DNA from 2 places in the Erwinia sp. PME.40.26/001 genome. Region 2 is predicted to be linked to the other one. Evidence: predicted binding sites of a transcription regulator. Region 2 holds the regulator's gene; the other holds the start of a gene.
The links. The regulator CRP, encoded in region 2, controls carbon source genes, mostly activating them, when cyclic AMP is high. The targets are predictions, from matches to a motif close to ATGTGANNNNNNTCACAT.
Positions count from the first base shown of each region.

Region 1: a site for CRP is predicted at 5,864-5,881, ahead of epd (erythrose-4-phosphate dehydrogenase). Genes of this name have one in related genera too.

Region 1 is NZ_JBVHNP010000002.1:425,864-433,859, reverse strand. It holds gene ACZ3HG_RS09495 (oxidative stress defense protein) at 1-201, opposite strand, end outside; gene argO (arginine exporter ArgO) at 364-978, opposite strand; gene mscS (small-conductance mechanosensitive channel MscS) at 1,209-2,084, opposite strand; gene fbaA (class II fructose-bisphosphate aldolase) at 2,267-3,346, opposite strand; gene pgk (phosphoglycerate kinase) at 3,428-4,594, opposite strand; gene epd (erythrose-4-phosphate dehydrogenase) at 4,644-5,663, opposite strand; gene ACZ3HG_RS09465 (sulfatase-like hydrolase/transferase) at 6,043-7,911, shown strand; gene tkt (transketolase) at 7,988-7,996, opposite strand, start outside.
Region 2 is NZ_JBVHNP010000003.1:47,133-55,128, reverse strand. It holds gene ACZ3HG_RS10800 (aminodeoxychorismate synthase component II) at 1-505, shown strand, start outside; gene argD (bifunctional acetylornithine/succinyldiaminopimelate transaminase) at 592-1,806, shown strand; gene ACZ3HG_RS10790 (YccS/YhfK family putative transporter) at 1,882-3,963, opposite strand; gene crp (cAMP-activated global transcriptional regulator CRP) at 4,021-4,653, opposite strand; gene ACZ3HG_RS10780 (OsmC family protein) at 5,021-5,428, shown strand; gene ACZ3HG_RS10775 (amidohydrolase) at 5,652-6,827, shown strand; gene ACZ3HG_RS10770 (phosphoribulokinase) at 6,844-7,713, opposite strand; gene ACZ3HG_RS10765 (YheU family protein) at 7,779-7,996, opposite strand, start outside.

The DNA.
Region 1 (7,996 bases), on a different contig from region 2:
AGCCTGCTTTTTCGCTTCGCCAGCATCTTTAGCAGACACACTGACTTCAATCGCGAGGGTGGCGATATCCGGCGCAGCATCCACGCTGGACTGACCGGAGGTCACCACGTGTGGGCCATTCGGTAGTTCATCTGCCTGTACAGCCAGTGGCAACGTGCCCAATCCAATCATTGCGGCCAGAGCCAGTTTAGTGAGCTTCAAAGCATCCTCCATGGGGTCATCATCATCAGCGAGAACGCCACCGGGTAAAAAGCGGGTTCCGGTAGCGTATTGTTCCGTCAAAATCTGGCGGTACAAGATATTTTAGTGCGCATTGGCGCGTCACACTAGGACATCAATTCTGATAGTGAGTTCCTGTTAACTTCAGGAGAGTGCCTGCAACGCCAGTTTCAGCGCAATCCCCCACATGACCAGCCCGACCAGCAGGTTAATTATTCGTTGGGCGCGCGCGGTATTGAGCAGCGGTGCCAGCCAGGCCGCCAGCAGCGCCAGGCCGAAAAACCACAGCACGGAGGCACTGGCAGAGCCGAGGGCGAACCAGCGGCGGGCCTCTTCCGGTAGCTGTCCGCCCAGGCTCCCCAGCACTACAAACGTATCCAGATAAACGTGCGGGTTAAGCCAGGTGACCGCCATCATCGTGGCCACAATGCGCCAGCGCCCCTGCTTCAGCGCGGCCGCAGAGGCCAGCTGCACGTCGCCGCTGAATGCGGTACGCAGCGCGCCCCAGCCGTACCACAGCAGGAAGGCGACGCCACCCCAGGTCACCACGTTCAGCAGCAGCGCAGACTGATTAAGCAATGCGCTACCGCCAAAGATGCCACCACAGATCAGCACAATATCGCTCAGGGTGCAGAGCGCAGCGGTCATCAGATGATACTGACGGCGTACGCCCTGGTTCATCACAAACGCGTTTTGCGGGCCCAGCGGAAGAATAAGCGCGGCACCCATGGCAACGCCCTGAAAAAAAATGGATAACACAATAATCACCTCACCCTTTACGATTTCGGCAAAGTGTATAGCGACTCAATTATTAGGGGAAATTGAAAGATTTAATGCTGCATAAATAATGCTAATAATGCGCGCAAAACCGGTGCCTGCAGGAATAACGTCACGCCCCGGCGTTCGTATCCCCGCCCGATCATCACCATTTTGGGGCAAAAAAAGCCCCCTGGCTGGCTCAGTCAGGGGGCCGGTTTCACGGTGCGGGTTCACTCCTGAGCGTGAGTCGCCTGCTCCGCTGTTTTCACCTGATGCAGATGCACGTCCATCTGCGGATAAGGAATGCCGATATTATTCGCATCCAGCGCGCGCTTAAAGTTTTTCATCAGGTCCCAGTAGACGTCCTGCAGATCGCCCGCCTTGCTCCAGCAGCGCACCACAAAGTTCACTGAGGATGCGCCCAGCTCATTCAGGCCGATCTGCACGCCACGCTCCTGCAGCACGCGCGGTTCGGCATCAACCACCTCACGCAGCAGTTTGAGTACCTGGTCCACGTCAGCATCGTAAGCCACGCCGATAATAAATTCGTTCCTGCGCTCCGGCTCACGCGAAAAGTTGATGATGTTTCCGGCGATGATTTTGCCGTTCGGCACTACCACGATTTTGCCATCTGCCGTTCTCAGCGTGGTGGAGAAAATCTGCACGTTGAGCACGGTCCCCATGACGCCGCCGAGGTCGACAAACTCACCCGCACGGAAGGGACGGAAGGTCACCAGCAGTACGCCGGCGGCGAGGTTAGACAGCGACCCCTGCAGTGCCAGCGCAAAGGCAAAGCCTGCGGCAGCGAGCGCGGCAATCACCGATGCGGTCTGTACGCCAACGCGGCCCATAGCGGCAATCAGCGTAAAAGCAATGATGCCATAACGCACCAGACCGGAAAGGAAATCCGCCACGGTCGGGTCGATTTTTCGTGTTACCAGAAGTTTATTAACAGCATTTGAAATGAAGCGGGCGCCAATCATCCCGATGATAACAATGACAATAGCCGCAACAATATTGACTGCATAGCTCAACAGTAATGCCTGGTTACGTACCAGCCATCCGCCTGCATTATTCAGGCCGTTTACCACATTTAACTCGTCCATTACCCTGTCCTGTTGTTTGCCCTGAGCGGGCGTTCAATTCACTGCCGCTGTAACGACAACCGGTGGAGTTAAGGGTAAACAACATTTGTTGTTGTGCCAAACAAGTCACACAATTACTTAAAAATTCCGGATTTTGCGTATAAAAAAAGGCCCATCAGGGCCTTTTTTAACCAAAGGGAAGATTACAGTACGTCGACTGCGTTCAGCTCTTTGAATGCCTGCTCCAGGCGAACGATCATCGAAGACTGTGAAGCACGCAGCCAGACGCGAGGATCGTAGAACTTCTTGTTTGGCTTATCAGCGCCTTCCGGGTTACCCAGCTGCGCCTGCAGATAGCCTTCGTTCTTTTTGTAGTACTGCAGAATACCGTCCCATGTTGCCCACTGGGTATCAGTATCGATGTTCATTTTGATCACGCCGTAACCGATAGACTCTTCGATTTCAGCGGCAGATGAACCGGAACCACCGTGGAACACGAAGTCCAGGGAGTTCTCTGGCAGACCATGTTTCTCGCTGACGTATTTCTGAGAATCACGCAGGATGGTCGGCGTCAGTTTCACGTTGCCTGGCTTGTACACGCCGTGTACGTTACCGAAAGAGGCAGCGATGGTGAAACGTGGACTGATCGCGTTCAGCTTGGTGTAGGCGTAATCAACGTCTTCTGGCTGAGTGTACAGGGCTGAAGCATCCATGTGGCTGTTGTCCACACCGTCTTCTTCACCACCGGTGCAACCCAGTTCGATTTCCAGAGTCATGTCGATTTTCGCCATGCGCGCCAGGTATTTGCTGGAGATCTCAATGTTCTCTTCCAGTGACTCTTCAGACAGGTCGATCATATGAGAAGAGAACAGCGGCTTACCAGTTTTAGCGAAGTGCTCTTCGCCCGCGTCCAGCAGACCGTCGATCCACGGCAGCAGTTTCTTCGCGCAGTGGTCGGTGTGCAGGATCACCGGCACGCCGTAATGTTCAGCCATCAGGTGCACATGGTGTGCGCCAGAGATTGCGCCAAAGATGGCAGCAGCCTGTGGTTTGTCTGATTTCAGGCCTTTACCCGCGATGAAGCCAGCGCCACCGTTGGAGAACTGAATGATCACTGGTGCTTTTACTTTCGCAGCAGTTTCCAGTACGGCGTTGATGGAGTCAGTGCCGACGCAGTTAACGGCTGGCAGGGCGAATTTGTTCTCTTTCGCCACTTTGAAGATCTTCTGCACGTCATCACCGGTGACAACGCCAGGTTTTACGAAATCAAAAATTTTAGACATGTTAGCTTGTCCTGTTTCTTCGGTCGTATTAAAGGATTCGGTTCTCATGCGGGGCGTCATGCACCCCGCACTGAGGTTTAATTACTTCTGCTTCGCACGCTCTTCCAGCATAGCAACCGCAGGTAAGGTTTTGCCTTCCACGAACTCAAGGAACGCACCGCCACCGGTAGAGATATAGGAGATTTTATCTTCGATACCGAACAGGTCGATAGCCGCCAGCGTATCACCGCCGCCTGCAATGGAGAATGCGTCGCTGTCTGCAATGGCGTTGGCAATAATTTCAGTGCCTTTACGGAAGTTCGGGAATTCAAACACGCCGACCGGGCCATTCCACAGAATAGTCTTGGCTTCTTTCAGTAACTTAGCCATGGCCAGCGCAGTCTCATCACCGAAGTCCATGATCTCTTCGTTGTCCTGAACTTCAGACACTTTCTTCACGGTAGACGGGGCAGTTTCAGAGAATTCCGTGCCTACGCGGGAGTCAGTCGGCACCGGGATTTTGTATTCATCACGCAGTTTTTTTGCGGCTTCAACAAAATCAGGCTCGTACAGTGATTTACCCACGTTGTTATCGATAGCCACGAAAGTGTTGGCGATACCGCCACCGACGATCACGGTATCAGCAATGTTCACCAGCGAGTTCAGCACGTCGAACTTCGTGGAGACCTTAGAGCCACCCACTACGGCAACCATCGGACGCGCCGGGGTTTTCAGGGCTTTGCCCAGGGCTTCCAGCTCATTGGCCAGCAGCGGACCGGCACAGGCAATCGGCGCGAACTTACCCACGCCGTGCGTAGAGGCCTGCGCACGGTGAGCAGTACCGAACGCATCCATCACAAAGATGTCGCACAGTGCAGCGTATTTTTTAGAGAGGGCTTCGTCGTCTTTTTTCTCGCCTTTGTTGAAGCGCACGTTTTCCAACACCACCAGTTTACCGGCGGTCAGCTCAACGCCTTCCAGGTAATCTTTGGCCAGCGTCACGTTGTCTGCGCCCAACTTGTCTTTCAGGTAGTTGACTACCGGCAGCAGAGAAAACTCTTCGTTGTATTCACCTTCGGTCGGACGACCCAGGTGAGAGGTAACCATCACTTTTGCGCCCTGCTTCAACGCCGCTTCAATTGTCGGCAGTGAAGCGCGAATACGTGCATCTGACGTCACTTTCCCTTCTTTAACTGGCACGTTCAGATCCGCACGGATCAGAACACGTTTACCAGCCAGATCCAGATCGGTCATCTTAATTACAGACATGGTGAACCCTCTCGTTGATTCTCAAAGTTTTACAGACGCTGTACGCGCCTTACCTGAAACCGCTTGTGGCCATCGCCAAGGTCGTATCGATCATACGGTTGGCAAAGCCCCATTCGTTATCGCACCAGACTAACGTCTTGATCAGGTGCTGACCACTGACCCGCGTTTGGGTGCCATCAACAATGGCACTGTGCGGATCATGGTTAAAATCAATGGAGACTAACGGCAATTCCGTGTAGTCAACTATACCACTAAATGCCCCTTCTGACGCACTTTGCAACAGCGCGTTAACCTCGCAGGCACTGACGGCATCCCGCACGCTGACGCTAAGGTCAATGGCCGTCACATTAATGGTCGGCACGCGCACGGCTATCGCTTCGAAGCGGTCATTAAATTTTGGGAAGAAACGCGTGATCCCGGCGGCGAGTCGCGTATCAACAGGAATAATCGACTGGCTGGCGGCACGCGTGCGGCGTAAATCCGGGTGATACGCATCAATCACCTGCTGGTCGTGCATCGCCGAGTGAATGGTGGTGACCGTTCCTGATTCAATGCCCCAGGCATCATCCAGCAATTTAATAATGGGAATGATGCAGTTCGTGGTGCACGAGGCGTTAGACACCAGTCTGTGCTCAGGCAGGAGATCTTTTTCATTCACGCCAAACACCACGGTGGCATCCAGATCGTTGCCGCCGGGGTGGGAGAAAAGCACTTTTTTCGCCCCGGCCTGCAGATGAGCTTCGCCATCCGCACGGCTGCCGTAAACCCCGGTACAGTCCAGCACAATATCCACATTCAGCTCACGCCAGGGCAGCGCGTCAATATCAGCATGATGTAACAGACGGATGGTGTCATCACCGACGGACAGCTGATCGCGCTCCTGGCGGACCTCCCAGGCAAACCGCCCGTGGCTGGTGTCGTATTTTAACAGATGCGCCATACCGGCGGCCTCTGCCAGCTCATTGATGGCCACCACCGTGATTTCAGCACGGCGACCGGTTTCATACAGGGCACGCAATACGTTGCGCCCTATACGACCAAATCCGTTAATGGCAATGCGAACCGTCATATCACTCCTGCATCAGAATTCACTATGAAATCGGAGGATTAGCCTGAGCCAGCCACCACGATTTGTACAGGACATTCTTGCCCCCTTACCCGTGTCTGCTGGCAAGCGGGTCGTGGCGGAACAGCTAACTGAAACGCTTCAGCTAGAATAATTGATGTCAGGAATAATAGGAATGATCGGGATCAATTACGCCCCTCAACTTTCGATCTACGTCACAAAATCAGACAAAACTTGTTAAAAAATCCCGGACTTTCCGCCACACGGCACCCCCACTGGCCATTTTTTAGTCAGATCACACCTTATGTCTATCTGCGGTCTGGGGAAGCGCTTACTTTCTGTTTTTAACGTCTGATTAACACACCAGAGAAAGGAGCCTCCCGTGGCCGAACACAATCCAGATAAATCCGGCATTTCGCGCCGGACCCTGCTGAAAGGTGCCGGGGTCCTCGCCAGCAGCCAGTTACTTCCCCCGGCCCTGGCCGCCGGCACAGCCAACGCCCCCGTCCCCGTCCCCGTCCCGGCTTCCCCTCCTCCCCGGGCACCGCAGCAACTCCCAGAGGGTTATAACATCCTGTTTGTCACTTCCGATCAGGAACGTTACTTCGACCACTACCCTTTTCCCGTGCCGGGCCGTGAGCGCCTGATGAACACCGGCACCACGTTCACCCGTCATTATATCAACAGCTGCGTCTGCACCTCATCGCGCTCGGTGATGTATACCGGTCTGCATATGCCACAGACGCGGATGTTTGATAATGCCGGCATGCCGTGGATGCCCTGGAGTCTCTCCCCGGAACTGGGTACCCTCGCCTCGCTGATAAAGCCGTTAGGCTACTATGCCGCTTACAAAGGGAAGTGGCACCTCTCTACTCTGCTCGATCACTCGCTGAACAGCGTTCCTTCCGGCAACATCGACGATATGGATCATGCGCCGCTGCATCAGCAGATGCAGAAATATGGCTTTGACGATTATTCCGGCATCGGTGACCTGATTGGCCTGCGCAAGGGCGGTTACGTCTATGACAGTCTGACCACGGCGCAGGCTGTCAGCTGGCTACGCGGCAAAGGGCGAAATATGGCCGATGCGCAGCAGCCCTGGCTGCTCGCCGTCAACCTGGTTAACCCGCACGATGTCATGTTTATCGATACCGATGCCCCGGGGGAAAGGGTGCAGTGGCATCAGGCGCTGAATGAGAATCAGCCGATGAGTCCGGCGCAACCGCCGGAAAATACCCTCTATGCTGCCCGCTGGGATACCAGCCCCCTGCCCGACAGCCGTCATCAGCCTTTTGATCAGGCCGGCAGACCCGCTGCCCAGTGGGACTATCAGCAGGCCAGAGCCATGCTGGTCGGACAGTTCCCTGATGAGGATCGCCGCTGGAAGAAGTTGCGCGACTACTATTTTAACTGCATCCGCGATCATGACAGCCACCTGGTTCGCCTGCTGGAAGAACTGGACGCGCTGGGCCTGCGGCAGAAAACCATTGTGGTATTCACCTCCGATCACGGGGAGCTGCAGGGTTATCATCAGATGCACGGTAAGGGCACCTGCGTTTACAACCAGCAGGTGCACGTGCCGATGATCGTCAGCCATCCGGACTATCCTGGCGGTAAACGCTGTCAGGCACTGACCAGCCACCTGGATCTGGTTCCCACCCTGCTGGGGCTGACCGGGCGGCCCCAGGCGCAGCGCGCCTCACTGCTGCAGGACCGCAAGGGTGTGGATTTCAGCCCGCTGATCCGCCAGCCTGAGCAGGCAACACTGCACCAGATACGCAACGCCACCCTCTACTGTTACGACATGATGCTGTATATCGACCGCGAGTATCTGCGTAAGATGTTTCGCCTGCGCGACGATAAGGCGCTGACCCCGGATGAAAAGCATTTTGCAATGAAAGCCCTCTCCCCTGATTTCAGGCGACGCACGGGCATACGGATGATTTTTGACGGGCGGTACAAATTTGCCCGCTACTTCTCTCTGCGCCAGCACAATATGCCGCAGACCTGGGATCAGCTGCTGGCGCTGAACGATCTGGAATTGTATGACCTGGAAAACGATCCGCAGGAAATGAATAACCTCGCCCGCGATCCACAGGCATCACGTCCGTTAATCATGTGGCTTAATCAGAAACTGAATACCCTGTATCAGCAGGAAATTGGCACGGATGACGGTCATTTCCTGCCGCAGGAAGGCACCGCAGGCTGGGATCTGGATGCAGCGCAGTTGGCTGACATCGTGCGCGACTGACTGCCGCCATAAAAAAAGGCATCGCAATGCGATGCCTTTTTGGCAGCTTACTGCCCCGAAGGGCGATGCCGGACGGTTACAGCAG
Region 2 (7,996 bases):
GGTGTGCGTTCACCGCAATGATGACATTACCCTTGATGAGATCGCCGCAATGGCCCCTCAGCATCTGGTGATCTCGCCCGGGCCTTGTACCCCTGATGACGCTGGTATCTCACTGGAAGTTATCCGTCATTTTGCTGGTCAAATTCCCCTTCTGGGGGTTTGCCTCGGGCATCAGGCTATCGCACAGGTACTTGGCGGACGGGTGGTGCGCGCGCGCAAAGTCATGCACGGTAAAACGTCGCAGATTGAACACCGTGATGGTGGCGTGTTTGCCGGGCTGAATCACCCGCTGACGGTAACCCGCTATCACTCACTGATTGTTGAAACCGGCAGCCTGCCCGCAGAATGTGAAGTCACTGCGTGGACAATGGACGATCGTGGTCAGCCTGACGAAATCATGGGCTTCAGGCACCGTACACTGCCGCTGGAGGGGGTACAGTTCCACCCGGAAAGTATCCTGAGCGAACAGGGGCATCAACTGCTGGCTAATTTCCTCAAACGGTGATTATCATTTGCCTTTCTGTGACTTTTTATTCATATTTTATGACTATGTTTTCATGTGTCTGAAAAGAATAAATGGCGAGGTAGTGAATGACGGCGGAAAAAATGGCGGTAACACGCGCGACGTTTGATGAGGTGATTTTGCCTGTTTATGCACCAGCGCAGTTTGTGCCGGTAAAAGGCAAAGGCAGCCGCGTGTGGGATCAGCAGGGCAAAGAATACATCGATTTCTCCGGCGGCATTGCGGTGACGGCGCTGGGGCACTGCCATCCTGCGCTGGTTGAGGCGTTAAAAACCCAGGGTGAAACCCTGTGGCACACCAGTAATGTCTTTACCAACGAACCCGCCCTGCGCCTGGCAAGTAAGCTGATCCACGCCACTTTTGCCGATCGTGTCTTTTTCGCTAACTCCGGTGCTGAAGCCAACGAAGCCGCGTTTAAGCTGGCGCGTTACTATGCCACCAAACGCCACAGCCCTTTCAAAAGCAAGATTATTGCCTTCCATAATGCCTTCCACGGCCGCACGCTGTTTACGGTCTCCGTTGGCGGTCAGCCAAAATACTCTGACGGCTTCGGACCCAAACCTGCGGATATCGTCCACGTGCCGTTTAACGATCTGGCCGCGGTCAAAGCGGTGATCGACGATCACACCTGCGCGATTGTGGTAGAGCCTGTTCAGGGCGAAGGCGGCGTGATGCCGGCGACGCAGGAATTTATGCAGGGCCTGCGTCAGTTGTGTGATGAGCATGATGCGCTGCTGGTGCTGGATGAAGTGCAGAGCGGTATGGGTCGCAGCGGCAGGCTATTCGCCCATGAGCATTACGGCATTCAGCCGGACATTCTGACTACCGCCAAAGCACTGGGCGGTGGTTTCCCGGTCAGTGCGATGCTGACCACTCATGAGATTGCCTCGGTGATGGCGCCAGGCGTTCACGGTACCACCTACGGTGGCAACCCACTGGCCTGTGCGGTGGCTGAAGCGGCGCTGGATATCATTAATACACCGGATGTGCTGAATGGCGTGGAAGAACGCCGCCAGCTATTTGTTGATGCGCTTCAGTCGCTGGATGCCCGCTTCGATCTGTTCAGCGAAATCCGGGGTAAAGGCCTGCTGATTGGCGCGGTGCTGAAACCGCAGCACGCGGGTAAGGCGCGCGACCTGCTGAATGCCGCAGCAGAGGCAGGCGTGATGGTGCTGGTAGCCGGAACCGACGTGATGCGCTTTGCGCCGTCGCTGGTGATCGAACCGACCGACATTGCTGAAGGCATGGCGCGCTTCGCCACCGCCGTTGAAAAGGTGCTGTAAAAGGATCTTGTGCCTGCGGGTAACGTACTGAAGATCTGTACGGGACCCGCGGGCGGACCGGCAAAAAAGCTGCACTTACGTTTTTGATTTACGCAGGTGGCGAGACAACCAGCGGCCATGATGTGGTCGCTGGCTCCAGGTCAGTGATGAGAGGGTATGCATTACGCTGAGATGACCAAGAATGCGCTTCACATGCCGCTCGACAATCGTTACCGGGCCTTGATGGAAATCCTCGGGAGCGTCCAGTATGTTACTGCCTGAGTCGGGCCCGTCATATTCCAGGCGCTGCTGGCAGCGCTGCAGGGCAATTTCACAGGACTGCAGATAACGTTCTGCCAGCGCCGGGGTCAGCATAGTGTGTTCACGCGCCAGGATAGTCATGGCGTTGATATGCTCCACAATAAACTGGCTGTGCGTGACCCACAGCTGCATATCGGACAGATAGCCGGAGTTAAAGCCCGGTTCCTGCATCGCCTGGTGCAGGGAGTTAAACAGCGCATTGTGTGCCTGGTTAACCCGCATCCGCTGGTAAGCCAGCTTCACGGCATCCTGTTCGTTACCCAACAGCATCTGCAGTGCTTCCTGATAGGTCTCCAGCGCATCGTGCGCATTCTGCCGCAGTAACCCACTCTGCCACTGAGGCCACAGCCAGATCATGCCGCCAAAGGCGATCAGGCAGCCCATCAGCGTGTCCATCAGTCTTGGCAGCAGGAACTGCGCGCCGTTCAGGGCTAACAGCTGTAATGAATACACCGCCGTGACGGTGAACCCCACTGTGGCCCAGCCATAGAATTTCCGGATAAACAGGTAGCTCACCAGCGTGATGACCAGCATGATCAGCAACACCCAGGATTCCGGGGCGTGTAGCCCGAGGGTAGCGGCTGCGATGACCAGCCCGGCCAGCGTGCCCAGCGCCCTGTGCTGAATACGCACCCGGGTGGCGCTGTAGCCGTTAAGACTGACAAACATCACCGTCATCAGGATCCAGTAAGGCTTCGGCAGATTGAAGAACAGCGCCAGCGAACTGGCAAAGGTCAGCATCACCGCGTAGCGTGCGGCAGTGCGCAGGGCGGAGGATTTCAGCGACAGGTAGCTCTTTAGCGCCGGGAGCAGGGGCAGGCGACGCTGGCGGTCGGCCATCAGGTCACGGCGATACAGCGGACGCTGAGTGCGCAGCACGCGTGCGATGCGGCTGAAGTGGTAATAACAAAAGTGGCCGACCGGGTTGTCGGGATGCTGACGGGCAATCTTCTCCAGCGCCTGAAGCGGTTTATCCATGGTGAAACGTTCAGGGTAACGATGATAGAGAATATCATCGGCCAGCACCCGCAGCCTGGCGGCAATGGTCTGTGCGTTCCAGCGGATGACCGCTTCAGCATGGCTTTTTTCTACCAGCTTTTGCACTTCTTCCGGCTGATGCAGGCTGACCGCAATATGTTCCTGCAGATCGAGCGCCACCTGGAATGCCCGTGTCAGACGCTGATAGTGGTTGTCCCGATTAGCGGACAACATATGCATCTGCTGATAGCAGGTATTAATCAGGTCGACGGCTTTCTGCTGGCGTGCCAGCAGCGGCGGCAGGGCGGTCTGCGGATCGGTGAGCCGGGTCAGAAGGGTGTATTTTGCTTCACAGTAGTCTGCCAGTTCACGGTACAGCAGGCTGAGGGTTTCACGCATCGGCTGCTCTTTCCACAGCCAGAACCAGAACCAGTTAAATGCTCCGTACCAGACGGTCCCCAGAATATATAACAGTGGGGGCTGCCACAGAGGCATTCGTCCCGCCAGGCTGAGGGTAAAGATGGCGGCAATCAGCGAAGCCGGAAGCAGGCGGCCATGAAGGGGGCTAATCTCACCCGTGACGCCCAGCACTAAGGCCATGACTAGCAGGATAACGGGCAACGGCACGCCCTCTAACCCGGCGTACTGGATCAGGAAGCTGCTGGAGGCGAACAGACAACCGCCAACGATGAGGCGTTTAAAGAAGCGTTTGTGGGGGGTATCCAGACCGGCGTTATTACAGCAGGCGGGCACTAAGGAGAACAGCAGCCCGTTTTGCAGGTTGCCCAGCATCCAGCCGATCGCCACGGGTAAACACAGCACCAGCGTTTGTCTGAGCGCATAGTTAACTTCCGGGTGATAGATAAGTCTCCGCCACATGAGCCACACCAAATAAAAACGGCGCGACAGGGCGTCGCGCCGTGGGTTCAGAGCCGGTTAACGTGTGCCGTATACAACGATGGTTTTACCATGTGCAGAGATCAGGTTCTGATCTTCAAGCATTTTCAGAATACGGCCTACGGTTTCACGGGAGCAGCCGACAATCTGGCCGATCTCCTGACGGGTGATTTTAATTTGCATGCCGTCCGGGTGCGTCATGGCATCTGGCTGTTTGGCCAGATTCAGTAACGTTTGGGCAATGCGTCCGGTGACATCCAGGAAAGCTAAATTACCCACTTTCTCTGACGTAACCTGCAGTCGACTCGCCATCTGTGCAGAGAGACGCATCAGAATGTCAGGATTCACCTGAATCAGCTGACGGAATTTTTTGTAAGAGATTTCAGCCACTTCACAGGCTGTTTTCGCACGTACCCATGCACTGCGTTCCTGACCTTCTTCAAAGAGGCCCAGTTCGCCGATGAAGTCGCCCTGGTTGAGGTAAGAGAGGATCATCTCTTTGCCTTCTTCATCCTTGATTAACACCGCTACAGAACCTTTAACGATGTAATAGAGGGTTTCCGCCTTTTCACCCTGATGTATCAGCGTGCTTTTGGATGGATATTTGTGAATATGGCAATGTGACAGGAACCATTCGAGTGTAGGGTCTGTTTGCGGTTTGCCGAGAACCATTCGCTGTTATCCTCTGTTGTAATCGAGCCTAAATATACCCTCTATTCTGCGGGAGACAGGGGCATTGCCGCTGATCTGCCGTACGAAATAATTAAGGGTATCAGGGTATGAATCCCTGCCAGGCGTTGAAATATTCAAGCGTTCCCATAGGAAAATATACGGGCCTCTGTTAGGAGCATGGCTCGTGCTGTCGTCCCGTTTTACCGTGCATTGTCTTGCCAGTAAAATATTGCAGCTTTGTTTGTAGCACAGCTTTACAAGGCTGTCTTCTGTTGTCTCGCTTCAGCATAGTTGGAAAAAGGCAGCGTTGCCGTTTTTATTGGCACAGCGTACTCTGCGGTAACTGAATGAAATCGAGGATTTTGTTATGCAAGCACGTGTTAAATGGATTGAAGGTCTGACATTTTTGGGAGAATCCTCATCGGGCCACCAGGTGCTGATGGACGGAAACTCCGGGGACAAAGCGCCCAGCCCGATGGAGATGGTGCTGATGGCCGCCGGAGGCTGTAGCGCTATTGATGTGGTTTCTATTCTACAAAAAGGCCGTCACGATGTGGCTGACTGCGAAGTGAAGCTTACCTCAGAACGTCGCGAAGAAGCCCCGCGCATCTTCACCCATATCAACCTGCATTTTATCGTCAGCGGCAAAGCGCTGGGGGATAAAGCGGTATCACGCGCCGTCGACCTGTCCGCAGAGAAATACTGTTCAGTGGCCATTATGCTGGGGCAGGGCGTCAAAATGAGCCACAGCTATGAGGTTATCGACCTCGCCTGACCCCGGTTTTCTGATAACAACGCGATGGAGCAGGTGGCCACCATCGCGTCATGTTCTTCACCTCCTCCTTCCCGACAGCGGCACATGATGCTCACCCCCTCACCACACGCATTTCACGCCACAGACTGACGGGGCAACCGCAGTATATTCCCCGGCGCAGTAGACGAAGGCCTGCAGACTCAGGCTGGTCGTTATTCCGTTAAAACCCAATCAAGGAGTGATGATGAATACCAAGACGCTAATTCAGGATGTCTCCGCCAACGTGCTGCAATGGCGGCGTCACATTCATGCCCATCCGGAGCTCTCTTTTCATGAACAGGGTACGGCTGATTATGTTGCCGCTGAACTGGAAAAGTTTGGTCCTCTGACGATCAGTCGACCCACCCCTAACAGCGTGCTGGCTGAGCTTTCAGGTTCCCACCGGGGTGACTGCATTGCCCTGCGGGCGGATATGGATGCTCTGCCCATTGAAGAGCTGAACCAGGAGCCATTTACCTCGCGTCATCGCGGTGTGATGCACGCCTGCGGGCATGATGCGCATACGGCGATGCTGATGGGGGCCGCCTGGGTGCTGTGCCAGCAGCAGGCGCAGATCGCCGGTACGGTACGATTTATTTTTCAGCATGCGGAAGAGGTGCCACCGGGGGGGGCCAGTGAGCTGGTGAAGCTTGGCGTGCTGGAGGGGGTGTCACAGATCTATGGTTTACACGTGTTTCCCACCCTGCCGACGGGGACGGTGGCGGTGAAAGAGGGCGTCTTCAGCGCCGCCTGTGATAATTTTGACCTGGTGTTACAGGGGAAGGGGGCGCATGCGGCGATGCCGCAGCAGAGTACGGACCCGCTGGTGCTGGGAGCGAGCGTGGTTGAGGCGTTACAGCACATCGTGTCACGCCGGCTGGATGCGAACGACGGTGCGGTACTGACAGTGGCCAGCTTCCAGTCGGGGGACAGCTACAACGTCATTCCTGACCAGGCCCACCTGCGCGGGACGTTGCGCACGCTCAGCTCCGATAACCGCAGCACGATCCCCCGCATGATGTCACAGCTGCTTGACGGGATGACGCAGGCCGTGGGGGCCAGCTACGTGCTTAAATGGACGCCGGGTTATACCACTGGCGTGAATCATCCGGATGCCTGCCGCGTGGCAAGAGAGACGGTTCTCGCCACCCGGGGAGAGAAGGCTCTGCAGATCCTGTCTACCCCGATGTTTGGCTGCGAGGACTTCTCCGCCTATCAACAGGTCGTACCGGGCTGCTTCCTGTGGGTCGGTTCGGGTGATCTGGAGAAAGGCACCTGCTGGGGATTACATAACCCCCATTTCCGCCTTGATGAAGAGGTATTGGGCATCGGCGTCAGCCTGCACGTCGGCTTAATCCATCGTCTGCTGATGACAGAATAACGTCCTCCCTGCGGGGTCAGCCGATCTTTTTGCCTTCGATAAGGTTTTTGACCAGCGGCCCCATAATCAGCTCCATGGCCAGCCCCATTTTACCGCCCGGCACCACCAGGGTTTTAATGTGGGAGATGAACGACCCCTGTATCATTGACAGTAGATAGGGGAAGTCGATGTCCTCCAACCCCTGGAAGTGGATCACGACAAAGCTTTCGTCCAGCGACGGAATACCTCGTGCCGCAAACGGGTTTGAGGTATCGACCGTCGGCACGCGCTGAAAGTTGATGTGGGTGCGTGAGAACTGCGGAGTAATAAAATTGATGTAGTCCTCCATGGAACGCACCACCGAGTCCATCACCGCCTCACGGGAATGACCCCGCTCACCGGTATCCCTGACCAGCTTCTGAATCCACTCCAGATTAACGATAGGTACGACGCCAACCAGCAGGTCGACTTTCTCGGCGACGTTATGCTGTGGCGTCATCACGCCGCCGTGCAACCCTTCATAAAAAAGAACGTCGGTAGGCTCCGGAAGGGGCTGCCAGGGGGTAAACGTACCCGGTACCTGGTTCCACGGCACAGCTTCATCATAGGTGTGCAGGTATTTGCGTGACTGCCCTTTTCCACTGCGGCCATATTCGCTGAAGGTCTCTTCCAGCAGGCCAAAGTCATTGGCTTCCGGGCCAAAATAACTGATGTGTTTTCCCATATCGCGCGCCTTACGGATGGCCATATCCATCTCAGGGCGGGTGAAACGGTGAAAACTGTCCCCTTCGACCTCGGCGGCACGCAGATTAAGCTGCTGAAAAATCTTTCTGAAGGCCAGGCTGGTGGTAGTGGTTCCCGCCCCGCTGGAGCCGGTGACGGCGATAACCGGATGTTTGGCTGACATGACGTACAACTCCCTTCGATAGGTCGGACGGACAGATCATTGTTAACATGTTTCGCCCGCTAAAGTCATCTCTGCTCGTCGCGAAACTGGCCGCGCGGCATGATGTTGACGGATTCATGCAGCTCAGACCACACCAGCACTACGTCGCCGCTGTTCAGCTGACGACGGACATCCTCCACTTTCTGTTGTAGCGAACGTTCCTGTTCACCATAGTCAGTGCCCTCACGCAGCACAAAAGATTCAATGAGGTTATCAAGCGTTTCGGTATCCAGTTCTTTCCAGG